4 regions of the Pseudomonas sp. H1_F01 genome follow, and region 3 is predicted to be linked to each of the others. Evidence: predicted binding sites of a transcription regulator. Region 3 holds the regulator's gene; each other region holds the start of a gene.

Evidence for each region. Region 3 encodes sigma-54, which starts transcription at its own class of promoters, with help from an activator protein. Its sites were predicted from a motif close to ANTGGCATNNANNTTGCTNT; they were not measured.
Region 1: the regulator sigma-54 is predicted to act here: its motif matches at 2,242-2,261, upstream of flgB (flagellar basal body rod protein FlgB).
Region 2: the regulator sigma-54 is predicted to act here: its motif matches at 2,645-2,664, upstream of AB4O09_RS21750 (CmpA/NrtA family ABC transporter substrate-binding protein).
Region 4: the regulator sigma-54 is predicted to act here: its motif matches at 3,703-3,722, upstream of AB4O09_RS05560 (pilin).

What each region holds. Positions count from the first base shown of each region.
Region 1 covers NZ_CP162823.1:1,844,723-1,851,891, forward strand. The annotation lists gene flgA (flagellar basal body P-ring formation chaperone FlgA) at 1-145, opposite strand, end outside; gene AB4O09_RS08470 (chemotaxis protein CheV) at 225-1,151, shown strand; gene cheR (protein-glutamate O-methyltransferase CheR) at 1,206-2,033, shown strand; gene flgB (flagellar basal body rod protein FlgB) at 2,303-2,710, shown strand; gene flgC (flagellar basal body rod protein FlgC) at 2,714-3,157, shown strand; gene flgD (flagellar hook assembly protein FlgD) at 3,173-3,895, shown strand; gene flgE (flagellar hook protein FlgE) at 3,924-5,240, shown strand; gene AB4O09_RS08500 (type I secretion system permease/ATPase) at 5,453-7,169, shown strand, end outside.
Region 2 covers NZ_CP162823.1:4,818,023-4,825,191, reverse strand. The annotation lists gene AB4O09_RS21760 (nitrate/nitrite transporter) at 1-351, opposite strand, end outside; gene AB4O09_RS21755 (ANTAR domain-containing response regulator) at 719-1,294, opposite strand; gene AB4O09_RS21750 (CmpA/NrtA family ABC transporter substrate-binding protein) at 1,309-2,520, opposite strand; gene AB4O09_RS21745 (quinone-dependent dihydroorotate dehydrogenase) at 2,753-3,772, shown strand; gene rmf (ribosome modulation factor) at 4,062-4,277, opposite strand; gene rlmKL (bifunctional 23S rRNA (guanine(2069)-N(7))-methyltransferase RlmK/23S rRNA (guanine(2445)-N(2))-methyltransferase RlmL) at 4,809-7,079, shown strand.
Region 3 covers NZ_CP162823.1:5,749,582-5,756,750, reverse strand. The annotation lists gene AB4O09_RS26150 (superoxide dismutase) at 1-4, shown strand, start outside; gene AB4O09_RS26145 (ZIP family metal transporter) at 24-914, shown strand; gene AB4O09_RS26140 (HPr family phosphocarrier protein) at 1,097-1,372, opposite strand; gene rapZ (RNase adapter RapZ) at 1,388-2,245, opposite strand; gene ptsN (PTS IIA-like nitrogen regulatory protein PtsN) at 2,248-2,712, opposite strand; gene hpf (ribosome hibernation-promoting factor, HPF/YfiA family) at 2,725-3,033, opposite strand; gene AB4O09_RS26120 (RNA polymerase factor sigma-54) at 3,110-4,603, opposite strand; gene lptB (LPS export ABC transporter ATP-binding protein) at 4,768-5,493, opposite strand; gene lptA (lipopolysaccharide transport periplasmic protein LptA) at 5,493-6,041, opposite strand; gene lptC (LPS export ABC transporter periplasmic protein LptC) at 6,028-6,597, opposite strand; gene AB4O09_RS26100 (KdsC family phosphatase) at 6,605-7,129, opposite strand; gene AB4O09_RS26095 (KpsF/GutQ family sugar-phosphate isomerase) at 7,130-7,169, opposite strand, start outside.
Region 4 covers NZ_CP162823.1:1,202,306-1,209,474, forward strand. The annotation lists gene AB4O09_RS05545 (prepilin peptidase) at 1-622, opposite strand, end outside; gene AB4O09_RS05550 (type II secretion system F family protein) at 624-1,841, opposite strand; gene pilB (type IV-A pilus assembly ATPase PilB) at 1,844-3,544, opposite strand; gene AB4O09_RS05560 (pilin) at 3,769-4,194, shown strand; gene AB4O09_RS05565 (BON domain-containing protein) at 4,467-4,820, shown strand; gene AB4O09_RS05570 (DUF2845 domain-containing protein) at 5,149-5,445, opposite strand; gene AB4O09_RS05575 (DUF748 domain-containing protein) at 5,447-7,169, opposite strand, start outside.

The sequences.
Region 1 (7,169 bases), 2.8 Mb from region 3:
CGCCGATAAGGAGATCAGGCAAGGTAACCGGAACAGCAGCAAGGGCAGGACCGCCCGAAGTGAACAGGCAGACAGCCAGCAGTGCACCGAGCCAGTGGCGGCAGTGAGTGGTCAGGCGTCGAGAAAATGTCGTTTGTGCGTTCATGCCGGTTCAATAGCAAGCCCCGTGCCGTTTAGTGAATGAATGCGCGTCGGACACATTAGCGTTAGGTAGGAGTCAGGGCATGGCGGGAGTAATGGATTCGGTAAACCAGCGCACTCAGCTGGTCGGTCAGAATCGCCTGGAGCTGTTGTTGTTCCGTCTCGACGGCCAACAAATGTATGGGATCAACGTATTCAAGGTCCGCGAGGTGCTGCAATGCCCCAAGCTGACCCTGATGCCCAAATCCAGCCCCGTCGTGTGCGGTGTGGCCAATATCCGGGGTGCGACCATCCCGATTCTCGACCTGGCGATGGCGACCGGTTCCGGCCGGCTGCTGGACCAGAGCAATCCGTTTGTGATCATCACCGAGTACAACACCAAGACCCAGGGATTCCTGGTTCGCTCGGTGGAGCGCATCGTCAACATGAACTGGGAAGAGATCCATCCACCGCCCAAGGGCACCGGCCGCGATCACTACCTCACGGCAGTGACCCGGGTCGATAACCAGTTGGTGGAAATCATCGACGTGGAGAAGATCCTCGCCGAAGTAGCGCCCACGCCGGAAGCGATCTCCGTGGGAGTGGTGGATGCCGAAACCCAGCACAAGGCGATTTCGCTGCGGGTATTGACCGTCGACGACTCTTCAGTGGCCCGCAAGCAGGTGACCCGTTGCCTGCAAACGGTCGGTGTCGAGGTGGTGGCGTTGAACGACGGGCGACAGGCGCTCGATTACCTGCGCAAGCTGGTCGACGAGGGCAAGAAGCCTGAGGAAGAGTTCCTGATGATGATCTCCGACATTGAAATGCCGGAGATGGATGGGTACACCCTGACGTCGGAAATCCGCAGCGATCCGCGCATGCAAAAGCTGCACATCATCTTGCATACTTCGTTGTCCGGGGTTTTCAACCAGGCGATGGTCAAGAAGGTCGGCGCCGACGATTTCCTGGCGAAATTCCGTCCAGATGACCTGGCTTCCCGGGTCGTCGAGCGGATCAAGGCAGCAGAATAAAAGGTCGGGCGCGTTGTGCGCCCGGCAAGTCAACACGATGAAAGAGGCGGTATCTTGTCTACGGGTAATTTGGATTTCGAACAGTTCCGGGTCTTCCTGGAAAAAGCCTGTGGCATCTTGCTTGGTGAAAACAAGCAATACCTGGTGTCGAGCCGTCTCAATAAATTGATGGAACAGCAGGGCCTCAAGTCATTGGGCGAACTGGTGCAGCGTATCCAGACCCAACCGCGCAGTGGCTTGCGCGAAATGGTGGTGGACGCGATGACCACCAACGAAACCTTGTGGTTTCGTGACACCTATCCGTTTGAGGTGTTGAAGAACAAAGTGCTGCCGGCGGCCATCAAGGCCAGCCCGGGCCAGCGTCTGCGGATCTGGTCGGCGGCCTGTTCGTCGGGGCAGGAACCCTATTCGCTGTCGATGTCCATCGATGAGTTCGAGCGGTCCAACCTCGGCCAGTTGAAAGGCGGCGTGCAGATTGTCGCCACCGACCTGTCCGGGACCATGCTCAATAACTGCAAGACCGGCGAGTACGACAGCCTGGCTATCGGCCGGGGCCTGTCGCCGGATCGCCTGCAACGTTACTTCGATCCGAAAGGGCCGGGTAAATGGGTGGTCAAGGCGCCGATCAAGAGCCGGGTGGAGTTCCGCTCGTTCAACCTGCTGGATAGCTATGCCAGCCTGGGCAAGTTCGACATCGTGTTCTGCCGCAACGTACTGATCTACTTCTCCGCCGAAGTGAAGAAAGACATCCTGCTGCGCATCCACAGCACGCTCAAGCCGGGCGGCTACCTGTTCCTCGGTGCCTCCGAGGCGTTGAACGGTTTGCCGGATCATTACCAGATGGTCCAGTGCAGTCCGGGGATCATCTACCAGGCAAAGTGATTGGCTTGAACTGTCAAAAAACGGGAGTCCCCACGGGCTCCCGTTTTTTTATGCCTGCCGGTCACCACTAATCCCGCTCCCACAGTTCGAATGTCATTTGCCCTTGAGAAGCGGCAGAAAAGCGGCAGCCAGCGGAAGCCAGTTGCCGCTTTTCTGGCATTGCCGCTTTGCCGATGCCCGCAAAGCCCCGGTTTATGGGGTTTTCCAAAGTGGCACGCTGCTTGCTAAGTTCATCGCACGTACATTCTGGTCACCCAAAGGTTTCCGACATGAGCATCAGCTTCGATAAAGCGCTCGGTATCCACGAACAGGCCCTGAGCTTCCGCGCCCAGCGTGCCGAAGTCCTGGCCAACAACATCGCCAACGCCGACACCCCGAACTACAAGGCGCGTGACCTGGACTTTTCCAAAGTGCTCGCCGAGCAGAACGAGAAGACCAAGAACGGCCACTTCGCCTTGAACATGACCAACAGCCGTCATATCGAAGCCGAAGGCCTGGGCAATGGCGACGAATCGCTGATGTATCGCACGCCGATGCAGCCTTCGATCGACCAGAACACCGTAGACGCTCAACTGGAACAGTCCAACTACGCGGAAAACTCCGTGAACTTCCAGGCCAGCTTCACCCTGCTCAACAGCAAGTTCAAAGGGCTGGTATCGGCCCTGCGCGGAGAGTAAGCCATGTCGATTGCTAGCGTATTCAACATTGCCGGCAGTGCCATGAGTGCCCAGACCACTCGCCTGAACACCGTCGCCAGTAACATCGCCAACGCCGAGACCGTTTCGTCGAGCATCGACCAGACCTACCGCGCCCGCCACCCGGTATTCGCCACCATGTTCCAGGGTGGCCAGTCCGGCGGTAGCGACTCGCTGTTCCAGGAGCAGGACGCGGCCGGGCAGGGCGTGCAGGTGCTTGGCGTGGTCGAAGACCAGAGCAATCTCGAAGCCCGTTATGAGCCAAACCATCCGGCCGCTGATGCCAAGGGGTATGTCTACTACCCGAACGTCAATGTCGTCGAAGAAATGGCCGACATGATTTCCGCCAGTCGTTCGTTCCAGACCAACGCCGAAATGATGAACACCGCCAAAACCATGATGCAGAAGGTCCTGACCCTCGGTCAGTGATAAGGGGCGAGTCACATGAGCGTTACCAGTACAACAAGTGGTTTGAGCCTCAACGAGATTCTGGCCAACTCCTCGGTCAAGACCAGCACCACCACCGATGCCCTGGGCGCGGCGACCGGTGCGGCCACCGGCAAGAAGGAATTGGGCAAGGATGCGTTCCTGCAGTTGCTGGTCACCCAGCTGAAAAACCAGAACCCGCTGGAGCCACAGGATAACGGCGAGTTCGTTGCCCAACTGGCGCAGTTCAGCAGCCTGGAAGGCATCACCACCCTCAACGAGACCGTGAGCGGCATCGCCGGCAACTACAACTCGTCCCAGGCCCTGCAAGCCTCGTCGCTGGTCGGTCGCTCGGTCATTGCCCCGGGCGACAAGGCTGTGGTCGATACCTCCAAGAGCCTCAACGGCACGGTGGTGGTACCAACATCGGTGTCCTCCGTCGCGGTCAAGATCGTGGACAAGGACGGCAAGACCGTTCGCACCATCGACTTGGGCAGCCAGAACGCCGGCAACTCCGCGTTCATCTGGGACGGCAAGAACGATGCGGGCGCGGTCGTTGAATCGGGCACTTACACCTTCGCGGCCTCGACCACCATCGACGGCAAGGCCACGTCGCTGATCACCAACCTGCCGGCCACGGTCAGCAGCGTGACGATCAGCCAGACGGGCGGTGAGCTGATGCTCAACCTGGCCGGGCTGGGCAGCATTGCCCTGTCCAAAGTACAAACTATTGGTATGTAGAGCCGACTAACCGGCAAAAGGAGTCAACATGTCTTTCAACATCGGCCTTAGCGGTCTCTATGCAGCCAACAAACAGCTGGACGTGACCGGCAACAACATCGCCAACGTGGCGACCACCGGTTTCAAATCGTCCCGCGCGGAATTCGAAGACGTCTACTCGGCCACCAAGCTGGGTTCGGGCAGCAAGACCGTCGGTAACGGCGTGCGCCTGGCCAACGTTTCCCAGCAGTTCGGCCAGGGTGATGTGAACAACACCGGCAACGTACTGGACATGGGCATCCAAGGCCAGGGCTTCTTTGTCCTGAGCAATGACGGCTCCCTGAGCTACACCCGTGCCGGTACCTTCAAGACCGACAAGGAAGGCTATATCACCAACAGCGACGGCACTTCGCGCCTGCAGGGCTATGGCGTGGATGCCAACGGCAAGATCCAGAACGGCATCTTGACCGACCTGCGCATCGACACCTCGAACCTGCCGCCGAGCGCCACCAGCCTGGTTTCCTCGACGATCAACCTGAATTCGACGGCAACGGCGATCACCGCGGCGTTCAATCCAAGCGACACCGCCACGTTCACCAAACAATTCACCACCCCGGTCTACGATACTCAGGGTAACCAGCACTCCATGGACCAATACATGGTCAAGACTGCCGGCAACACCTGGAACGTCTATACCTTGATCGATGGTCGTAACCTGAACGGCACCTTGCCGACCACGACCGGTGCGAACGCGCCGATTCCTTCGACCATGAGCTTCGATTCCAGCGGCAAGCTGACTCAGGTCAGCACGCCGCCAGTACCGCCTGCCACCGTGCCGACGATCAACAGTGACCTGGTATTGACCGGCTGGGTTCCTGGCACGGTGACCAACGGCGTATGGGCCGCCAACGGCGCCGCGAGTGCGCCAACCATCACGATTTCCATGGGCAACACCACCCAATTCAACGCCGACACCGCCCGCTCGATCCCAACCCAGAACGGCTACGCCACCGGCCAGATCACCAACCTGACCATCGACGGCAGCGGTGTGTTGCTGGCCAACTTCAGCAACAACCAGACCAAGCCGATTGGCCAGCTCGCGCTCGCCAGCTTCACCAACGAGCAAGGCTTGCAGCCGGTAGGCGGCACCAGCTGGAAAGAAACCTTCGCCTCGGGCATCCCGGGCTACGATGCCCCGGAAACCGGTACCCTGGGTTCGATCGCCTCCAACTCCCTGGAAGAGTCCAACGTCAACCTGACCAACGAATTGGTCGAGCTGATCAAGGCGCAAAGCAACTACCAGGCGAACGCGAAGACTATCTCCACCCAGAGCACCATCATGCAGACCATCATTCAGATGACCTGATAGCGGGCGGCTTCAAAAAAACCGACGTCCTGAGACGTCGGTTTTTTTTGCATGAAATTCTTTGGGTGATTATTACCGTTTGTCGGATGACTGGTGCGGAACTTGCACTTCAGTCCTAATCGCTCTACGAGCGTCAAGTTTCCATACGACTGTCTTCGAGTCGGTATTGACTGACGACAGGGATGTCACGAAAACCAAGGGACGGATACCAGTTGAAACCCCATAACGCTATCAGTGCGCCTATTGTTGCGCCTTCATTGAAATCGGTACTGCGTCGGGGGCTGCTGGGCGCTGCGCTGTTCTCCGGTGTGATCAATATTCTGGCGCTGATTGGCCCGGTGTTCATGCTGGAAGTCTACGACCGGGTTATCCCCAGCCAGAGTGTCCCGACCCTGGTCGCCCTGGGGCTGTTGGCGCTGGGGGTTTATGCGCTTTCAGGCCTGCTGGATATCATTCGCTCCCGAGTCATGGTGCGAATTGCTTCTTCGCTGGATCTGGCGTTGTCCGCCAAGGTCTTCAATGTCATTGCCGGTGCGTCGCTGAAAACGCCCATTACCGGCGATGCCTTGAAGCCGGCCCATGAGCTGGATCAGATTCGCGGTTTTATTGGCGGACCGGGCCTGGTGGCTTTTTTCGATTTGCCTTGGATGCCGGTTTACCTCGCGGTCTGCTTTTACATTCATCCGTTGTTCGGCCTTTTGGCCGCCGGCCTGATGATTATCCTCATTGGTCTGACCCTGATCACTGACCGGCAAACCCGCAAACTGATGCAGGCGTCAGCCGAGGCGTTGAACAAGCGCAATCACCTGGGTCAGCAAGCTCACCAGAACGCCGAAGCGCTGATGGCCATGGGCATGTTGGCCAACACGTCGAATATCTGGCAGAACAATCACAGCACCTTTATCACTCTGCAGCGACGCTCGATCGACATCGGTGGCTTTTACGGTGGCATTTCCAAAACCCTGCGCCAGGTCGTTCAATCGACGGCCCTGGCCCTGGGGGCGTGGCTGGTGATCAAAGGCGACTTGAGCGGCGGTACGATGATCGCGGCCTCGATCATCGTGGCGCGGACCCTGGCGCCGGCGGAGCAGGTCATTGCCACATGGCGCAGCCTGTTGAGTGCCCAAATCGCCTGGAAGAAGCTGCTGGAAGTGTTCTCGCTGTTCCCGGATGCCCAGAACAAGACCGAACTACCCGCTGCCCATCGCAGTTTGCAGGTCGAAAGTGTTTTTGCCGCGCCGCCCGGCGCGCAGCGCCTGACCTTGCAAAATATCAACTTCATGGTCGCCGCGGGCACTGCTGTGGGTGTGGTGGGACCGAGCGCATCGGGCAAGTCGTCATTGGCGCGGGTGCTGGTCAACGCCTGGGCACCGGCTCGCGGGCATGTCCGGCTCGATGGCGCGCCGCTGGATCTGCTGACCGAGCAGGCCCGAGGCAAGTTGATCGGTTATCTGCCGCAAAGCGTTGGTTTGTTCACTGGAACCGTCGCCCAGAACATTGCCCGGCTAGACCCTTCGGCACCGGACAGCGCGATTGTCAGCGCTGCGCAGTTAGCCGGGGTTCATGAGCTGATCCTGCAGTTGCCCCAAGGCTATGAAACCCAGGTAGGCGAGGGCGGGGTCAACCTCTCGGCCGGCCAACGGCAGCGGGTGGCCCTGGCCCGGGCATTGTTTGGTGATCCATTCCTGGTGGTGTTGGATGAGCCGAATTCAAACCTCGATGCCGAGGGCGAACAGGCTCTGGCCAAGGCTATCCTGGCGCTCAAGGCCCGTGGCGCAATCGTGGTGGTGATTGCCCATCGCACCAATATCTTGTCGGTGATCGATCAGGTACTGATCCTCGAGAACGGCGTGCAAGCGGCTTACGGCCCCAGGGATGTCGTCCTTAAACGACCTTCTGTAGCGCCCCCACGGTCCTCCAATAATGTCG
Region 2 (7,169 bases), 930 kb from region 3:
AGCACCGGCCACACCCAGGAACAGGCCGAGCAGCAGGGCTTGTTCGTAGCTGTGGATACCCAGTTTCCAGGCGCAGAACAGCGCGCTGATCACGATCACCTGGCCCACCATGCCGGCGGTTTTTGGCGAGATCCGGTCGGCCAGCAGGCCCATGAACAAACGCAGCACGGCGCCAGCCAGGATCGGCGTCGCGACCATCAGGCCGCGTTGCTGGGTGGTCAGGTGCAGGTCGGCGGAGATCTGTACCGCCAGTGGGCCGAGCAGGTACCAGACCATGAAGCTCAGGTCGAAGTAGAGGAAGGCCGCGAACAGGGTCGGGGTATGGCCGGATTTCCAGAAGCTTGAATTCATCGCGCACCTCAGCTGTAAAAGTCTCGAGAAATGAGTCAGTGCTTTGAGCAGTGCGCCGTCTGTGGTCGCACCACCGGTCCCGAAGGGCCAAAACAAAAAAACGCCGCAACCCGGATCGCCAGAGAGGCAAGAAGGGTGTGCGACGTCTTTGTCGTAGGTGGGGCAACCGCCGTTGGTTACCTGTGGGTTTGCTTAAGCGAGATCTGTGCCAGGTCTGTCATGATCGTTCCTACGCTCTGCGTGGGAATGCATCCCGTGACGCTCTGCGTCACCTTGTGAAGCGGAACGCGGAGCGTCCCTGGCGGCATTCCCACGCAGAGCGTGGGAACGATCATTAGTAGGGGGCGAGGCAGGCGCTACAAGGCTTTCAGCCCAGCAGCTCATTCATGGCAATGATCTGCTCCGCCACCTGGATCAGCTTCTGCTGGCGGCTCATGGCCTGGCGGCGCATCAGGGTGTAGGCCTGTTCCTCGTTGCATTCCTTCATCTTCATCAGCATGCCCTTGGCCAGTTCGATGCGCTTGCGCTCAGCCAATTGCTGGTCCCGGGCCAGGAGCTGGGCGCGCAGGGCCTGGTCGCTTTCGAAGCGGGCCATGGCCACGTCGAGGATCGGTTGCAGGCGCGCGGCATGGATGCCTTCGACGATGTAGGCGCTGACGCCCGACTTGATCGCCTGGCGCATCACATTGGGGTCGTGCTCGTCGGTAAACATGACGATCGGTCGTGGCTGGTCGCGACTGACCAGCACCACTTGCTCCATCACATCGCGCCCGGGTGACTCGGTATCGATCAGGATCACGTCCGGACGCACCGTTTCGACGCGCGCTGGCAGGTCGATGGTCAGGCCGGATTCGTCGATGACTTCGAACCCGGCTTCAATCAGGGCGGCCTTGAGGCGACCGACTTTTTTCGCGGTGTCGTTGATCAGCAGGATACGCAGCATGGTCGTGGCTCCTGTCAGCGGCTGGCGAGAAGGGGAGCCGCATCGCTCAAGGCGTGCAGTTTGAAGCTGCGGGCGTACCCGGCCGGATCCGAGCCGTCCCAGGTGATGCCGTCGATCAGTTGGCTGCTGCGCATGTCCTGGCGCGGGGACGCGATGTCCAATGCCGCGCAGGCTTCGCGGTACAGCTTGAGTTGCTGGACGTCCTGGGCCACGGCCAGGTAATCCGGGTCTTCGCGCAGCAGGCCCCAGCGGCGGAACTGGGTCATGAACCACATGCCGTCCGACAGGTACGGCAGGTTCACCTCGCCGTTGCCATGAAAGCGCATGGCGTGGGGATCCTGCCAGCTGTTGCCCAAGCCGTCGGCATAGATCCCCAGCAGGCGCGGCTCGATGCAGTCCAGCGGGGCGTCGAGGTATTCAGGCGCAGTCAACAGTTGCGCGGTGCTGCGACGGTTTTCGCTGCTTTGTTCGATGAAGCGGCTGGCTTCGAGGATCGCCATCACCAGGGCCCGGGCGGTATTGGGGTATTGCTCGACGAACGCGCGGGTGCAACCCAGGACTTTTTCCGGGTGATCGGGCCAGATGGTCTGTGTGGTCGCCAGGGTGAAACCGAGGTTCTGCTTCACCGCGCTGGCGCACCAAGGCTCGCCGACGCAAAACCCGTCGATACGCCCGGCTTGCAGGTGCGCGATCATTTGCGGTGGAGGCACGACCACGCTGTCGACATCCGACAACGGGTGGATGCCCTGGGCGGCGAGCCAGTAATAGAGCCACATGGCGTGGGTGCCGGTGGGGAAAGTCTGGGCGAAGGTCAGTTTCGGGCGAGTTTGGTGCACGTGTTGTTCCAGTGCTTCAGGACTGGTCACGCCCTGGGCCTGCAAGCCATGGGACAGGTTGATGCTCTGGCCGTTCTGGTTCAGCCCCATCAGCACGGCCATGTCACTCGCCGCGACCCCGCCGATGCCCAGGTGCACCGCGTAGATCAACCCATACAGGCTGTGGGCGGCATCGATTTCGCCGCTGACCAGCTTGTCGCGCAGGTTGGCCCAGGAGGCCTGGCGCTTGAGGTTCAGGGTCAGGCCGTAGGGTTGGGCGAAGCCCTGGGTGGCGGCCACGACGAGCGGGGCACAGTCGCTCAAGGCCATGAAACCGAGGTTGACCGCGCTCTTTTCCGGGGCATCGCTGCCGTTGACCCAGGCCAGGGGGTTGGCTGGAACTTCATTCATCGGTATCACCTTCCACATAAAAAAGCGCCGTGTCCGGGCCCAGGAGGCCGGACGACGACGCCGTTGTCCCTTAAAACAGTGTGGCACTCATTCCGTCGTTGGCATGGGCGCTGATGACCAAAAGGGTGCAAGGCATATGCCAGCGCTATCGTTTTGTGCGGGCGCCTCGCTTGAGCCGCCGTTGCCCGGCTATAATCGCCGCCTCATTTCGTCGCCCGAGTCAAAGCCGCCCATGTACACCCTGGCCCGTGAACTGCTGTTCAAACTCTCCCCGGAAACTTCCCACGACCTGTCCCTGGACTTGATCGGCGCGGGCGGACGCCTCGGCCTAAACGGTTTGTTGTGCAAGGCCCCGGCAAAATTGCCGGTGACGGTCATGGGCCTGGAATTCCCCAACCCGGTCGGGTTGGCGGCGGGCCTGGACAAGAATGGCGCGGCCATCGACGGGTTCGCCCAGTTGGGTTTCGGTTTCGTGGAAATCGGCACCGTCACCCCCCGACCGCAGCCGGGCAACCCCAAGCCACGGCTTTTCCGCCTGCCGCAAGCCGAGGCGATCATCAACCGCATGGGGTTCAACAACCTGGGCGTCGATCATCTGTTGGCCCGTGTGGCCGCGGCCAAGTACAAGGGCGTGCTGGGCATCAACATTGGCAAGAATTTCGACACGCCGGTGGAGCGCGCCGTCGACGACTACCTGATCTGCCTGGACAAGGTCTACGCCCACGCCAGCTACGTGACCGTCAACGTCAGCTCCCCCAACACCCCGGGGCTGCGCAGCCTGCAGTTCGGTGATTCGCTCAAGCAACTGCTGGCCGACCTGGCCCGGCGGCGCGCAGAACTGGCGTTGATTCACGGCCGGCACGTGCCGCTGGCGATCAAGATCGCCCCGGACATGACCGACGAAGAGACCACCCAGGTGGCCCAGGCCCTGATCGAGACGGGCATGGACGCAGTAATCGCCACCAACACGACCCTGGGTCGCGAAGGTGTCGAAGGGCTGGAACACGGTGACGAGGCGGGCGGCTTGTCTGGCGCGCCAGTACGTGACAAGAGCACCCACACCGTGAAGGTGCTGGCCGCTGAATTGGCGGGGCGCTTGCCGATTATCGCCGCGGGCGGGATTACCGAAGGCCGCCACGCCGCCGAGAAGATCACCGCCGGGGCGAGCCTGGTGCAGATTTATTCGGGCTTTATCTATAAGGGGCCGGCGTTGATTCGTGAGTCGGTGGATGCCATTGCGGCGTTGGGTTGATTCAGGAACGGTCGGCATCTATTGATGCGAGCAAGTTGTGGGAGCAAAGCTTGCTCGCGATGCAGGCGCCTCGGTTCCAGGTAGACCGCGTCGTCTTCATCGCGGGCAAGCCTTGCTCCCACAGCGTGTCGCCACAACAGTGTTTGCAGCTCAACCTCTTGAAACCCAGGCATTAAAAAGGGCTCCTCGAAGGAGCCCCCTGGGCCGTAGCCCGCCGTCCGGATGGGACGTGCGTGGTTAAATCGATATGAGTGTCAAATTGTCGAGTTCTTGAGTATTAAGCCCTGTGTCAGCCGACGGCGTGAAGTTCGTTGAGTCTATGGATACCCGCAGTGCCGGTCATACCGTCCCAGTTGTCGCCGCGTCCTTCTCGCCAGCCATTGATCCAGGCTTGACGTACCGACGGTAGAGTAAAGGGGCAAAGCTCACGGGATTTACCACCAACGCCATATTGGTAACCACGTAAAAATGCTCTTTCCAACGGATCACGCTTAAGTCTTCTCATAGGGTGTTGCCCTCACTTGTTGACTGTTACTTAGCGTCGACCTCTATCGAGGCCGGGGCAGAATCATTCTGCCGTTGGTGGCTCGTTGCCGGCGTGACGAGCCGAGGTGTTGACGCCGTTGCGACGTCAACCTGTGTTGAGTTCTAACCAAAGCGTCACATGGATGGAATGATCGTTTTGTCATAAGCACGTAACAATAAAGATGTTAGGGCGATAAGTAACTTGATGTTCGTTGACCGCTTTTGAGCAAGACCCCTGTATGATCGGCCCTGCGCCGAAAGGGGTAGGTCTGGCTCGGATGAGAATGTCCTCCCGTTGCACTCGGGTACTATTCGACGAAAGGGTCGAGTTTTCACAATTTGTTGCACAGAATTTTTTTTCTGCCTTCGCATCTAAGCTCTTTTAACCTGAGCGGCGAGGGTGGCACGGCACACTTTCGTGCCACGCGGGTGCTCTTGAGAAAAGCACCTGATTGAACCCGGCCCGGCAATGCGTTGCCCGGTCCACTTAGCCAAAGGCTCTGGAAATCCCATGTCCGATCGTTTCGAACTCTTCCTCACTTGCCCCAAGGGCCTCGAAGGCCTGCTCATCGAGGAAGCCGTCGGGCTTGGCCTTGAAGAGGCGCGCGAGCACACCTCGGCCGTGCGCGGCATGGCCGACATGGAAACGGCGTATCGCCTGTGCCTGTGGTCGCGCTTGGCCAACCGCGTGTTGCTGGTACTCAAGCGCTTCCCGATGAAGGACGCCGAAGACCTGTACCACGGCGTGCTGGATGTCGACTGGCAAGACCACATGCTGGCCGATGGCACCCTGGCGGTGGAGTTCAGCGGCCACGGCTCGGGCATCGACAACACCCATTTCGGCGCCTTGAAGGTCAAGGACGCCATCGTCGACAAGCTGCGCACGCCGACGGGCGAGCGGCCGTCCATCGACAAGCTCAACCCGGACCTGCGCATCCACCTGCGCCTGGACCGCGGCGAAGCGATCCTCTCCCTCGACCTCTCCGGCCACAGCCTGCACCAGCGCGGTTATCGCCTGCAGCAGGGCGCCGCGCCGCTGAAGGAAAACCTCGCCGCCGCGATCCTGATCCGTGCCGGTTGGCCACGCATTGCCGCTGAAGGCGGGGCGCTGGCCGACCCGATGTGCGGTGTGGGCACGTTCCTGGTGGAAGCCGGGATGATCGCCGCCGACATGGCGCCGAACCTGCGCCGCCAGCAGTGGGGTTTCACCGCCTGGCTCGGCCATGTGCCGGCGTTGTGGAAGAAACTCCACGAAGAGGCCAGTGAACGCGCCGCCGCCGGCCTGGCCAAGCCACCGTTGTGGATTCGCGGCTACGAAGCCGACCCACGACTGATCCAGCCGGGGCGTAACAACGTCGAACGTGCCGGCCTGAGCGAATGGATCAAGATCTATCAAGGCGAAGTCGCCACCTTCGAGCCGCGTCCGGACCAGAACCAGAAGGGCCTGGTGATCTGCAACCCACCGTACGGCGAGCGCCTGGGCGATGAAGCCAGCCTGCTTTACCTCTACCAGAACCTTGGCGAGCGTCTGCGCCAGGCCTGCCTGAACTGGGAGGCGGCGGTGTTCACCGGCGCGCCGGACCTGGGCAAGCGCATGGGCATTCGCAGTCACAAGCAGTATTCGTTCTGGAACGGCGCCTTGCCGTGCAAATTGCTGCTGATCAAGGTGTTGCCGGACCAGTTCGTCACGGGTGAGCGTCGTACCCCGGAACAGCGTCAGGCCGAGCGTGAACAGGCCGTCTACGATCAGGCCCCGGAAGTACCGCAGGAGCGCCAGTACAACAAGAACGGCAACCCGATCAAGCCAGCACCGGCGCCGGCCCCTGTGGTCGAGCAGGCGCGGTTGAGCGAAGGCGGGCAGATGTTCGCCAATCGCCTGCAAAAAAACCTCAAGCTGCTGAGTAAATGGGCCAAGCGTGAAGGCGTTGACTGTTATCGGGTCTACGATGCCGACATGCCGGAATATTCCATGGCCATCGACCTGTACCACGACTGGGTGCACGTCCAGGAATACGTCGCGCCGAAGTCCATCGACCCGGAAAAAGCCTCGGCCCGGCTGTTCGACGCCCTGGCGGCGATTCCCCAGGCGCTGAACGTGGACAAGAGCCGCGTGGTGATCAAGCGTCGCGAGCGCCAGAGCGGCACCAAGCAGTACGAGCGCCAGAGCGCCCAGGGCAAGTTCACCGAGGTCAACGAAGGTGGCGTGAAGCTGCTGGTCAACCTCACCGACTACCTGGACACCGGGCTGTTTCTCGACCATCGGCCGATGCGCCTGCGGATCCAGAAAGAGGCGGCCGGCAAGCGTTTCCTCAACCTGTTCTGCTACACCGCGACCGCCAGCGTCCACGCCGCCAAGGGTGGCGCGCGCAGTACCACCAGCGTCGACCTGTCCAAGACCTACCTGGACTGGGCGCGGCGCAACCTGTCGCTCAATGGTTTTTCCGACAAGAACCGCCTGGAGCAGGGCGATGTGATGGCCTGGCTTGAAGCCAGCCGTGACGAATACGACCTGATCTTCATCGACCCGCCGACTTTCTCCAACTCCAAGCGCATGGAAGGCGTGTTCGACGTGCAGCGCGACCATGTGCAGTTGCTGGACCTGGCCATGGCGCGCCTGGCGCCGGGCGGCGTGCTGTATTTCTCCAACAACTTCCGCAAGTTCCAGCTCGAGGACAACCTCGGCGAGCGTTATGCGGTGGAAGAAATCACCGCCAAGACCATTGATCCGGATTTTGCCCGCAACGGCAAGATCCACCGCGCCTGGAAGATCATGGCACGTTGATTTGCAGTTGATTGGATCCACGAAGCCTTGTAATACAAGGCTTCTGGCCTATTTTAAGGGCTGGTCAAAGTGATGGCGAATAGCTATAAC
Region 3 (7,169 bases):
CTGAAAGCAACCCAAGGCTGACTATGGATACTCAAACACTGGCGATTGGAAGCGGACGGATGTTCCGCTATGCCTTGGGGTCGTTGTTGCTGCTGGCCGGAATGACATTGTTGGCTGCCCAGGGCCTGGCATGGCTGGACTTGGAGCCCAGGTTGTTGCGCGCGCTCGAGGGTGGCGGGCTCTGCGCCTTGGGCACCGCGCTGGGGGCCGTGCCGGTGTTGGTCATCCGGCGCATGCCCCAGGCCGTCAGCGATTCGCTGCTGGGATTCGGTGCCGGGGTGATGCTCGCGGCCACGGCATTTTCGCTGATCGTGCCGGGCATTGCTGCGGCCGAGCAGTTGGGACTGACGCCTTGGGCCGCCAGCGGCCTTATCAGTTTCGGCATTCTATCGGGCGCGTTCGGGCTGTATCTAGTGGACCGCAAAGTCTGCGCCTGTCCCGAAAGGCTGGTCGCTGCGCCAGGCCGGCCGATCATTGCGCCGCGGATCTGGTTGTTCGTGTTTGCCATCATCGCCCACAACATTCCCGAAGGCATGGCGGTGGGGGTGTCGGCGGGCGGCGGCATGCCGGATGCCGACAGCCTGGCGATGGGCATCGCCTTGCAGGATGTACCCGAAGGGCTGGTGATCGCGCTGGTGCTGGCTGCGGCGGGGATGTCGCGGGCCAGGGCGTTCCTGATTGGCGCGGCGTCAGGGTTGGTCGAGCCCGTGTTCGCGCTGCTGTGCGCCTGGTTGGTGAGTCTGGCCGAGATGCTCTTGCCCCTGGGGCTCGCGTTGGCGGCCGGGGCGATGTTGCTGGTGGTGACTCACGAGGTTATTCCCGAATCCCGTCGCAATGGTCACGAGAAACTGGCGAGCCTGGGCCTGTTGGTGGGGTTTTGTCTGATGATGGTGCTGGATACGGCGTTGGCGTGACAAACGGCAGGCATCTAGGGTGATGTGATTTATCTGTGGCGAGGGAATCTGTGGGAGCAAAGCTTGCTCGCGATCCAGGTACCTCGGTTTTCTGAGTTACCGAGTCGCCTTCATCGCGAGCAAGCTTTGCTCCCACAAATGAATTCCCTTGCCACAATAAATCCGCCTTGGGATTTGGTCGGTTATTCGCCTTCGTCGAAGTATCTGTTGATCAGATCCACCAGGGCATCCATCGCCTCCTGTGCCTGTTCACCTTCGGTGTGCAGGTGGATCTTGGTGCCCTTGCCAGCGGCGAGCATCATCATCGCCATGATGCTTTTACCGTCGACCGCAGTCTCGGGTGTGCGGCCAACCCTGATGGTGGTGTCCTTGAACTGGCCTGCGACTCCGACGAACTTGGCCGACGCTCGGGCATGCAAACCCAGCTTGTTGATGATTTCAATTTCCTGAGCAGGCATCGCGATGTGAATCCTTTAGCTGAGGTCGCGGTGGCGAACCTGGACGTTCTTCAGGGATTGTTGCAGGAGTTGACCCAGGCGTTCGGTCAGGTAGACGGAGCGGTGATGGCCGCCGGTACAACCGATGGCGATCGTGACATAGGCGCGGTTGCTCGCGGCAAAGCGGGGCAGCCATTTGAGCAGGTAGCTGGAGATGTCCTGGTACATTTCTTCGACATCCGGCTGGGCGGCCAGGTAGTCGATCACCGGTTGGTCGAGCCCGGACTGCGCGCGCAATTCCGGCTTCCAATAAGGATTGGGCAGGCAACGCACGTCGAACACCAGGTCGGCATCGACGGGCATGCCACGCTTGAAACCGAACGACTCCACCAGGAACGCCGTGCCCGGCTCGGGTTGGTTGAGCAGGCGCAGCTTGATCGTGTCACGCAACTGATACAGGTTCAGGTGCGTGGTGTTGACCTTCAGGTCCGCCAGGTCGGCAATCGGCCCCAGTAGCTGGCTTTCATCCTCGATGGCTTCGGCCAGCGAACGGTTGGCGTTGCTCAGTGGGTGGCGCCGGCGGGTTTCGGAAAAACGCTTGAGCAGTGTCTCTTCATCGGCATCCAGGTACAGCACGTCACACTGGATATGCCGGCTGCGCACTTCCTCGAGCAGTTCAGGAAAACGCGACAGGTGGCTTGGCAGGTTGCGCGCATCGATGGACACCGCCACCAGCGGCTGCGCCAGCTCGGTGTGGATCAGGGCGCGCTCGGCCAGTTCCGGCAGCAGGCCGGCGGGCAAATTGTCGATGCAATAGTAGCCGCTGTCCTCAAGCACGTTGAGGGCCGTGCTTTTACCGGAGCCGGAGCGGCCACTGACAATGATCATGCGCATTTTTAATGACCGTTCTGCTCGTCCAGGACAACCTGGTACAAAGCTTCGTTACTCGGTGCGCTGCGCAGTTTTTCGCGCACTTCCTTGCGGTCCAGCATGCTGGCAATCTGGCGCAGCAGCTCAAGGTGCGCATCGGTCGCCGCTTCCGGTACCAGCAATACAAACAGCAGGTCGACCGGGGCGCCGTCGATGGCGTCGAAATCTATAGCGGTTTCAAGGTGCAACAGCGCGCTGATCGGCGCGGCACAACCCTTGAGACGGCAGTGGGGAATGGCGATGCCGTTGCCAAAACCGGTGGAACCGAGTTTTTCACGGGCAACCAATGCCTCGAAGACGTCCTGCATTTCCAGATCCGGTACCTCGCGGTGGATCAGGTTGGCAATGTGTTCGAGGGCTTTCTTCTTACTGCCGCCCGGCGCGTTCACCTGGGAACGGCCGGGGGTCAGGATGGTTTCTAGTCGGATCATGGATTGGGGGGGTTAACGACCGGTTGCGCCCTGGAGGAGGCTCTGGGTCTTTTCCTTATGCTTTTTGAGTTGGCGATCCAGCTTGTCGGTCAGCAGGTCAATCGCGGCATACATGTCTGTGTGCTCTGCGTTGGCAACCACTTCTCCGCCGGGGATATGCAGCGTGGCTTCGATTTTCTGCAGCAGCTTCTCGACGTTCATCGTGACTTGCACGTTGGTGATCTTGTCGAAATGCCTTTCCAATCGGTCGAGTTTTTCGCCGATGTAGGTGCGCAGGGGTTCGGTCACTTCCAGTTGGTGTCCACTGATGTTGACTTGCATACAGCTTCTCCTTCGTTGCCAGTGCATAAAGCGGCAGGCAGAAATGCCTGCCACTGGAACGCTGTGGCGTGGCCTGTTACATCAACCGCTTGCGTTCGCTCGAAGGCGCGATCCCTAGGGATTCGCGGTATTTGGCGACGGTACGGCGGGCCACCTGAATGCCTTGTGCCTCCAGTAAACCAGCGATCTTGCTGTCACTCAACGGCTTTTTCTGATTTTCCGCAGCTACCAGTTTTTTGATGATCGCGCGGATGGCCGTGGACGAGCATTCGCCGCCTTCGGAGGTGCTGACGTGGCTGGAGAAAAAGTATTTCAATTCATAGATACCCCGAGGGGTATGCATGAATTTCTGGGTGGTTACCCGGGAAATCGTCGACTCGTGCATGCCCACTGCCTCGGCAATGTCATGCAGGACCAACGGTTTCATCGCTTCATCGCCGTACTCCAGGAAGCCGCGCTGATGCTCGACGATCTGGGTGGCAACTTTCATCAGGGTTTCGTTGCGGCTTTGCAGGCTCTTGATGAACCAGCGCGCTTCCTGCAACTGGTTGCGCATGAAGGTGTTGTCGGCGCTGGTGTCGGCACGCTTCACAAAGCCGGCGTACTGGGCGTTGACCCGCAGCTTGGGCACCGACTCCTGGTTGAGCTCCACCAGCCAGCGATCATTGTGCTTGCGCACGATCACGTCGGGGACCACGTATTCGGGCTCGGTGGATTCGATCTGCGAGCCGGGGCGCGGGTTGAGGCTCTGCACCAGTTCGATGACCTGGCGCAGCTCATCTTCCTTGAGCTTCATGCGACGCATCAGTTGGCTGTAGTCGCGGCCGCCCAACAGGTCGATGTAATCGGTGACCAGTCGCTTGGCTTCGGCCAGCCATGGTGTCTTGGCGGACAACTGGCGCAGTTGCAGCAACAGGCACTCGCCCAGGTTGCGGGCACCGATGCCGGCCGGTTCGAACTGCTGGATGCGATGCAGGACGGCTTCGATCTCGTCCAGCTCGATGTCGAGCTCGGGGTCGAAGGCTTCCAGGATTTCTTCGAGGGTCTCGTCCAGGTAGCCCTGGTTGTTGATGCAGTCGATCAGGGTCACGGCGATCAGGCGATCGGTGTCGGACATTGGCGCCAGGTTCAACTGCCACAGCAGGTGGCTTTGCAGGCTTTCGCCAGCAGAGGTACGGGTGGTGAAGTCCCACTCGTCGTCATCGCTGCTCGGCAGGCTGCTGGCGCTGGTCTGGTAGACGTCTTCCCAGGCCGTGTCCACGGGTAGTTCGTTGGGGATGCGTTCGTTCCATTCGCCATCCTCGAGGTTGTCCACCGTCGGGGCGGTTTCCTGGTAGGCCGGTTCCGGGATTTCGGTGTTGGTCTTCTGCTCGACGTTGTCGGCCAGCGGATCGGTGTTGTCGAAGTCGTCGCCTTCTTCCTGGCGTTCGAGCATCGGATTGGACTCCAGGGCCTCCTGGATTTCCTGTTGCAGGTCCAGGGTCGACAATTGGAGCAGGCGGATGGCCTGTTGCAGCTGCGGTGTCATCGTCAGCTGCTGGCCCATTCTCAAGACTAGCGATGGTTTCATGGCAGGGGCTTAACACCTTATTAGCCGGCGCACATGCGCCATCCACTACAGGGCGCCGAGGCGCCAAACTTAAGCAAATTATATGCCTGAAACTGAAGTGTTTGCCTAGAGCGTCGCCATAATAAAATTAAACGACGCTCGGACAATTCGCCAGACACTTGTGCTTACAGGCGGAACTCATGGCCCAGATACACTTCCTTGACCAGGTCATTGGCCAGGATGGCTGCGGAGTCGCCTTCGGCGATCAGCTGGCCGTCGTTGACAATGTAGGCGGTTTCACAGATATCCAGCGTCTCGCGCACGTTGTGGTCGGTGATCAGCACGCCGATCCCCTTGGCCTTGAGGTGATGGATGATCTGCTTGATGTCGCCTACCGAGATCGGGTCCACGCCGGCGAACGGTTCGTCGAGCAGGATGAACTTCGGTGCGGTGGCCAGGGCGCGGGCGATTTCCACGCGACGCCGCTCGCCACCGGACAGGCTCATGCCCAGGTTGTCGCGAATGTGGCTGATGTGGAATTCCTGCAGCAGGCTTTCCAGTTCCTGGCGACGACCGGCCTTGTCGAGTTCCTTGCGGGTCTCGAGGATCGCCATGATGTTGTCGGCAACCGACAGTTTGCGGAAGATCGACGCTTCTTGCGGCAAATAGCCGATACCTGCCTTCGCCCGGCCGTGCATTGGCTGGTGGCTGACGTCCACGTCGTCGATCAGTACGCGACCCTGATCGGCCTGGACCAGGCCGACGATCATGTAGAAGCAGGTGGTCTTGCCCGCGCCGTTGGGGCCGAGCAGGCCGACGATCTGGCCGCTGTCGATGGACAGGCTGACATCACGCACGACTTGACGGCTCTTGTAGCTCTTGGCCAGGTGCTGAGCTTTCAGAGTTGCCATTACTGGGCCTTCTGCTCGTCGGTTTTCTTTTTCGGTTGGATCACCATGTCGATCCGCGGACGCGACTCGGTCACCTTGCTGCCGGTGGCGCGACCGGCGCTGGCCAGCTTCTTGACTGTGTCGTAGACGATTTTTTCGCCTTGGGTGACGTTGTTGTCCTTGTCGACGACCTTGGCGCGGTCGATCAGGACCACGCGATCCTGGGCGGCGTGGTACTGGATGGTTACCCCGTAGCCCTGCACTGGCTTGGTATCGCCTGCGGTTTGCAGTTGCTCGAAATAGGCCAGGTTGCCCACCGAAGTCACCACGTCGATGTCGCCGGACGGGGTGCGGGTGATGGTCACGGTATTGCCGGTGACCTTCATCGAGCCCTGGGTGATGATCACGTCGCCTTTATAGGTGGCGACGCCATTCTTGTCGTCGAGCTGGGCATCGTCGGCCTGGATGCGAATAGGCTGGTTGCGGTCGTCGGGAAGAGCCCAGGCGCTCGCGCTTCCCAGTGCTGCGCCCAGACTGAGCAAAATAGGGAGGGTTTTAGCGAGCTTCATACTGTCCTCTTACGTTCGATAGCAGGTGTATCCTGCTTTCCTTCAAATACGCTTTCATTCCCGTGCCGGTCGATACACCCCCGGCGCCGTCGATTCTAACGGGTTGCTCGGTCTGCGCATATTCTTGCTGTGGGAACACGGTCATGCGCGTGCTGGTGATGATGGTCGTACGGTTTTTTTCGTCGGTTCGGGCGACGCGCACCGAGTCGATCAGTTCCACTTCGGTACCGCCGGAATTGACTTCGGCGTGCTCGCTCTGCACATGCCACGGAAACTCGGTGCCGCGGAACATGTTCAGGTCGGGCTTCGTAACCAACGTAATGTCAGTGGCTTTTACGTGGTCGACCTTGTCGGACGTCATCTCGTATTGCACCTTGCCGTCGGGCAGGTACTGCAGGGTATGCGTGTTGGTCGCGTACCAGTCGATCTTTTCCTCGACCTGGGCCGCAGGCTGGTCGAGAAACCGTTCGGGGCTGATGTTCCAGTAGCCCACCGCAGCAAAAATCGCCGCGATACAGCCGAACACCACGATGGTGCGAATCTTCTTGCTCAGCATAAATGGCTCACAGGTACGCGGCGTTGGCCGCTTCGAGGCGGCCCTGGGCGCGCAGGATCAGTTCACAGAATTCGCGGGCCGCACCTTCGCCGCCTCGCGCCGTGGTGACGCCGTGGGCGTGCTCGCGGACGAAACTGGCCGCGTTGGCGACCGCCATGCCCAGGCCGACCCGGCGAATCACCGGCAGGTCTGGCAGGTCGTCACCGAGGTAGGCCACCTGTTCATAGTTTAGGTTGAGTTGACCCAGAAGCTCGTCCAGCACCACCAGCTTGTCTTCGCGCCCCTGGTAAAGGTGCGGGATGCCGAGGTTCTTCGCGCGCCGCTCGACCACCGGGGTCTTGCGGCCGCTGATGATAGCGGTCTGCACGCCGGCGGCCATCAACATCTTGATGCCTTGGCCGTCGAGGGTGTTGAACGTCTTGAACTCGCTGCCGTCTTCGAGGAAGTACAGGCGGCCGTCGGTCAGCACGCCGTCCACGTCGAAAACCGCCAGCTTGATGGCTTGGCCGCGTTGCAACAGGTCTGTGTTCATTTACATGACTCCCGCACGCAGAAGATCGTGCATGTTCAGG
Region 4 (7,169 bases), 2.1 Mb from region 3:
CTTCCTTGCCGGTGATCAGCTTGAACACCCAGAACACCGACCACAGCGCCAGGTAGCCGGCCACCGCGCCCCACATCGCCTGGTTCAAGGACACGAAGAGCCCGAAGCTGTTGATGATCAAGCCCAGCCACAACAGCGGCAGCACCAGGGTATCGGGCAGCAATTGATGCTCGGCGTCGATCAGGCTCATGGCCAGCAGGCCCCAGGTCAACACCATCACCATCGCGGCGTGCCAGCCAAAACCGAAATGCCAGGCGACGAACGCCGATAACGCGCCGCAGGCCAATTCGGTCAGGGGGTAACGCCTGCCGATGGGCGCGGCGCAGCTCGAACAGCGGCCGCGCAGTATCAGGTAGCTGAGCAGCGGAATGTTTTCCCAGGGGCGGATGCGATGGCCGCAGTGCGGGCACTGGGAGTGGGGCAGCATCAGGTTGTAGACCGGGCCCGGGGTTTCGGCCGGCAGGCCCAGCAGGTCGTGGGCCTGCAGGCGCCATTCGCGGTTGAGCATCTTCGGCAGGCGCCACACCAGCACGTTGAGGAAGCTGCCGATGATCAGGCCGAGCAATGCTGCAACGAGCACGAAAGCCAGGGGATACAGCACGAAGAATTCGCTCAGGGGCATGTCAGATCGCAGAGCCGAGTTGAAAGATGGGCAGGTACATGGCAACTACCAGGCCACCGACGACCACCCCCAGGACCACCATGATGAAGGGTTCCATCAGGCTGGTGAGGTTGTCCACCAGATTGTCCACCTCGGCCTCATAAAAGCTCGCGACCTTGTCGAGCATGTCGTCCAGCGCACCGGATTCCTCGCCGATGGCGGTCATCTGGACCGCCAGGTTCGGAAAAATCCCTGAGGCACGCATGGAGAAATTCAACTGCATGCCGGTCGAGACCTCCTGCTTGATGCGCTGCACGGCACGTTTGAATACCACGTTGCCGGTGGCGCCAGACACCGAATCCAGGGCCTCCACCAGCGGCACGCCGGCGGCGAAGGTAGTGGACAGCGTGCGGGCGTAGCGGGCCACGGCGGATTTGTACAGCAAGGTGCCGATCAGCGGCAGCTTGAGCAGCCATTTGTCGCGCCAGTCGCGAAAGCGCTCCGAACGCCTGAGCGCATACTTCACGCCAAAAAAAGCCCCCACCGCCCCGCCAAGCATCACCCACCACCATTGCTGCATGATTTCCGACAGGCCTATGACCATCACTGTGAAGGCTGGCAGTTTCGCGCCAAACCCGGAGAATACCGATTCGAATTGCGGCACGACCTTGACCAGCAGGATCCCCGTGACCACTGCGGCGACGAGGACCACTGCCGCTGGATAGGTCATGGCTTTCTTGATCTTGGCCTTGAGCGCTTCGCTCTTTTCCTTGTAGGTCGCGACCCGGTCCAGCAGCGTGTCCAGGGCACCGGCCTGCTCGCCGGCGTCTACCAGGTTGCAGTACAGCTCGTCGAAATATTGCGGGCACTTGCGCAGCGCCGCGGCGAAGCTGTTGCCAGCGGCGACTTCCTGCTTCACCTCGTCCACCAGCTTGCGCATGTTGGGGTTGTCGAAGCCTTCGCCAATGATGTCGAACGCCTGCAACAGCGGCACACCAGCCTTGAGCATGGTGGCCATCTGGCGGGTGAAGAGGGCGATATCCAGCGGCTTGATGCGCTTGCCCTTGCTGAATATCGAGGTGGATTTCTTGCGCACCTTCTGCGGGTTGATGCCTTGTTTGCGCAGCTGTGCCTTGACCAGCGCCGGGCTTTGACCCGTCAGCTCGCCACTCATTTTCGTGCCTTTGCGGTCCTTGCCTTCCCAAGTGTAAACATCGGTTTTGACTGCCTTGACCGCCATGTTCAATCCTTGGTGACCCGGTTGATTTCTTCGAGGCTGGTGACGCCCTGCATCACTTTGAGCAGCCCCGAGGTGCGCAGGTCATTGAAACCGTCCTTGCGCATTTGCAGATCGATTTCCAGCGAGTTGCCCTCGGCCATGATCAGCCGTTGCAGCTCGGGCGTGTTCTTGACCACTTCGTAAACCCCCACGCGCCCTTTGTAACCGTTGTTGCACTGTTCGCAACCGACCGGCTCATAGATCGTGAATGTGCCGATGCGTTCCCGAGGGAAACCTTCCTTGAGCAAGGTTTCCTCGGGAATCTCGATGGCCTTCTTGCAGTGACTGCACAGCTTGCGCGCCAGCCGCTGGGCAATGATCAGGTGCACGGCGGTGGCGATGTTGAACCCCGGAATGCCCATGTTCTGCAGGCGGATCAGGGTTTCGGCGGCGCTGTTGGTGTGCAGGGTGGAGAGCACCAGGTGCCCGGTCTGGGCGGCCTTGATGGCGATCTCGGCGGTTTCCAGGTCGCGGATCTCACCGACCATGATCACGTCCGGGTCCTGGCGCAGGAACGAGCGCAGGGCCTGGGCGAAATCCAGCCCCTGGCGCGGGTTCACGTTGACCTGGTTGATGCCTTCCATGTTGATTTCCACCGGGTCTTCGGCGGTGGAAATGTTGATGTCCACGGTGTTGAGGATATTCAGTCCGGTGTAGAGCGACACGGTCTTGCCCGAGCCGGTTGGGCCAGTCACCAGGATCAGCCCTTGCGGTTGCTTGAGGGCGGCCATGTACAGGTCTTTCTGGTCCGGTTCGTAGCCCAGGGCATCGATGCCCATTTGTGCGCTGGACGGGTCGAGGATCCGGATCACCACTTTTTCGCCCCAGAGCGTGGGCAGGGTGTTGACCCGGAAATCGATGGACTTGGTTTTCGACAGGCGCATTTTCAGGCGCCCGTCCTGGGGTTTGCGCCGCTCGGAAATATCCAGGCTGGCCATGACTTTCAGGCGTGCGGCGATACGGTTGGCCAACTGGATCGGCGGCCTGGCCACTTCCCGCAGTATGCCGTCGGTGCGCACCCGCACCCGGTAGATTTTTTCGTAGGGCTCGAAGTGCAGGTCGGAAGAGCCGCCCTTGATCGCGTCCAGCAGCATCTTGTTGACGAAGCGCACCACGGGCGCGTCGTCGGTGTCCTGGCCGGCGATGGAGTCCTGCCTGGTGTCGTCGATCGATTCGATGTCCAGGCCGTCGAGGTCGACATCGCCCATGCCTTCCAGGCCCGTGCTGCTGGATTCGAAAAACTTTTCGATGGCGTCGCTGAGCTTGTCGTCCTCCACCAGGATGGCTTCGGTGGTCAGGCCGGTGCTGAACTGGATGTCATTGATGGCCTGGTGATTGGTCGGGTCGGAGATGCCCACGTACAGCTTGTTGCCGCGCCGCCACAGCGGCAGGGCGTGATGCTGGCGCACCAGTTTTTCGCTGACCAGGCCGGTGGGTTGGGTTTCTTTGTCCAGGCTGTTGAGGTCCAGCAGGGCGACGCCGAAATGCTCCGAGGCGATCTCCGCGACCTGTCGGCTCTGGACCAGTTTGTTCTGCACCAGATAGCTGACCAGGGGGATGCGATTGCGTTGCGCCTGTTGATACGCCTGTTGCGCACTTTGCTCGGTGAGCAGTTCGGCCAGCACCAATTGCTTGGTCAGGCCGCTGAGGGCGATGTCATTCATGGGAATCCTGGCGGCGAACAGTTCATGACTTATAGCCTAGTCAAGCCTCGACGCCAAACCAGCGGGGCAGGGTGACAAAAAACGTCAGATAGTGCGGTTGTTGAGGTAGGACGTTGCCGTTGTGCTGGTTCAAATCCCTTGAGTGATGGGGTTTCAGGGTTGGCATGTGCCCTGCAATGGCCGTTTCAGGTCATGAGATTTCGACTCATGCATGGGAGATGTCTATGAATAAGCAGAGTGGCTTTACCTTGATCGAGCTGCTGATCGTCGTGGCGATCATCGGTATTCTGGCGACGTTTGCGTTGCCGCAATATTCGAAGTATCAGGCGCGGGCCAAGGCCACGGCGGGGCTGGCGGAGGTCTCTGCGTTGAAAGTGCCGTTTGAGGACATCATGAATCAAGGTACCAATCCAACGTTGGCCAACATCGGCGGGACCTCGCCCACCAGCAATTGCACCTTGACGGCTTCAGGAACAGCAGCGGACGGAGCGGGCACCATCGCGTGTACCCTTTTGAATGCACCCGCTCCAGTGCTTGGCAAAGCGATCACCCTGACGCGTTCTACTCAAGGCGTTTGGACCTGCGGTTCGACCGCCGCTCAGGAATTCCTGCCGGCTGGATGCACAGGTACAGCAGCGACGACTCCGTAATTTGAGTGCACGTATCGAGGCAGTGAACTGCCTCGATACAGAAACCCTTCGCAATTCATAAGCTTAGAAGTTGGCCAAAAAACCGCAAGTTGCATGTCCAGAATCACCGTTTCATGCATTTTGCATGATCACGAAAGTTGCCGTTTCGCTTAACTTGCTGATTTATAAGAAATTAATTAATTGTTAAAAGCTGGCACAGCGTTCGCACTACTCCTGCTAACCCTGCCGGGATCCACCTCCGGCAGTTTTTGAGAAAAACAGGAGTTACTCGTATGAAGAAGTTCGCTATCACTGCCGCCGCTGCTACCGCACTGACCCTGACCATGGCTAGCGCATTCGCCGAGACCACTCAAGCAACTCAGGCGCCAATGATGCTGGCTGCGGGCGAAGTGACAGAGGCCAAGGAAGACGTTTCCGATACCTGGATCACCACCAAGGTCAAAGCTGACCTGGTCACCGAAAAAGGCATTCCAGGCACTGATATCAAAGTCGAAACCAACAAAGGTGTTGTGTCCCTGTCTTCGATGACCAAAGTCACTGATGCACAAAAAGACACCGCTGTGGCGATCGCCAAGAAAATCAAAGGCGTCAAGGCCGTATCGGCTGACGGCCTGAAAGCCGAGTAAGGCCAAGACTTCTCGCCTGGACTGGGAGAAGGCGCGGCAAGCGGGCCAGGATATACGTTTGCCGTCGCTTTGGAGTTCATGCGAAAGGCCACACGGACGTGGCCATTACAGGCCCCCGGCATTCGTGCCGGGGGCCTGTTCTATTCTGGGGAATCAATCTGCGGGTCAGCGTTTACACACGAGTCAGAACCGAGTTGCCGCCATCGCGAGCAAGCTCGCTCCCACCGGGGGCGGCGGTGAACACGGATTTTGAGATCGCCCTAAACAATGTGGGAGCGAGCTTGCTCGCGATGGCGGCGGCACATTCAACACATCTGTGCGGACAAGCTCACCGCCCCCGCTTGCTGGTGATCTGCACCAGCCGATTCCCCTCGAAACGCAGGTACTGATACATGCCGCTGTTGGGGCCGTAGGTCCATTCCTCCACCGGGTATTCCTCCCGGCGATTGACACTGCGCTTGTAGCCCAGGTCATCCCGCGCCGCTGGCTCCCCGCACTTTTGCAGCACTTCGCTGGAGCGGTCACCGACGCTGATCAACTGGCTGCCGCAACGCAGCGTGTCGGCAGCCGCGGCCTGGCCGGCGGCCAGCAATAGACCCAGGCAGAGCCCGAACCAGGGTTTCATCTTATTCGGCATCCAGATGCATCGGGGTAATCACCCGGCCATCGCTCTCGGCCTGGCCGAGGCTGGCGTCGATGAAATACACGCGGTCATCGGCCAACTGGCCTTTGTCCACCAGGAAGTCCTTGATGCTGCTGGCCCGTTCCTGTCCCAGTTGACGCAAGAGCACGTCGCTGCCGCTCCAGAACTTGATCACGCCTTCACGCAGTTTCTCGATGCGCGCCTTTTTGTCCAATTGCGTCCATTCGGCGGGCGGTTGGGTCTTGAGGCGGGTGCGGTAGATGCCTTCGAGCAGCGGCGCCTTTTCGTCTTCCGGCACCTGTATCAGCGAGGCCTGGGCCGGAACTTTGTCGCCCCGACGCTGCAGCATCTTGTAGTAGTTGTACTGGTATTCGCGTTCCAGGCGCTGGGCGGCGAGCAGCGGGCCGTCGCTGCTTTCGGCGGCGGTGCCTTCGATCTCCAGACGCAGCTCCGGACGTTTGCCAAGGGCCTCGGACAGTTTGAGCAGCGTGCCTTCGTTGTCCTTGCTCAGGTCGCTGGAGCCCGGCGCAAACGCCACGCTGCCCAGGTCTTCCGAGCCGCCGCCGGCCACCAGCCCACCGATAAGCTTGAACGGCGCCTGGGCCGCTCGTACCACCAGGTTGCGCAGGGTCTGCCAGATGATCGGCATGACACTGAATTGCGGGTCGTTGAGATCGCCGGACACCGGTAGCTCGATGGAAATCTTGCCGTCGGAATCCTTCAGCAATGCGACGGCCAATTTGAGTGGCAGGCTCACGGCGTCCGGGCTGTCGACTTTCTCACCCAGTTGCAGTTGCTCGACCACCACTTTGTTCTCCGCCTGGAGCTTGCCTTGGGTGATCCGGTAATGCAGGTCGAGATTGAGCCGGCCCTTGCGGATGCGATAGCCGGCGAACTTGCCGGAGTAGGGCGTCAGGGTGGTCAGTTCGACCCGTTTGAAACTGGTGGCGATGTCGAGGCTGGCCATCGGATCGAAGGGGTTGACCGCCCCTTTGATGGTGACCGGTGCATAGCGATCGACCTTGCCCTTGATGTCGACACTGGCCGGTTTGGCCTGGCGACTGTCGATGGTGCCGATCTGGCCATTGAGCTGCTGGATGGCCGTGGCGAAATTGGGCGTCAGGCTGAAGTCGGCGAAGTTGGCCGAACCGTCATTGATGGCGATACCACCGATGTGGATACCCAGCGGTTTTTCCTGGGACGCCGGTTTTGCCGCAGTGTTCTTCGTGCCGCTGTCGGCCGGTTGCGGGATCAGCAGGTCATCGACGTTGGTGGTGCGGTCGTCGTTGATCATGAAGCGCGCATACGGCTGGAACAGGTTGACCTTGTCGATGGACAGGCTGTCACCGTGCTGATAATTCAAGCCTTCGAGGACCAGGCTCTGCCACTTGAGGAAGTCACGGGTCTTGAGCGTGTCGAGGGTGTGCAACTGATCGACCTGGGCGCGCCCGGTGACGGCAAATGCCAGCGGTTCGGTGCTTTTGAGGTCGACCGCCAGGTCACTGCCGAGCATCCCGGAGCGCAGCTCCAGGCGAATGAACGGGTTGATGTACGACTGGGCGACGCGCAGGTCGACGTCCTGGGTCTTGACCTTGAGCTTGGCGGTGATCGGGTTCAGGTTGACCTCGCCGTCGGCGAGGATCTTGCCCTGCTTGCCTATCCCGGTGTCCAGCTTGAGGGTAAAGGGCGAGCCGTTGAGGGTGTCG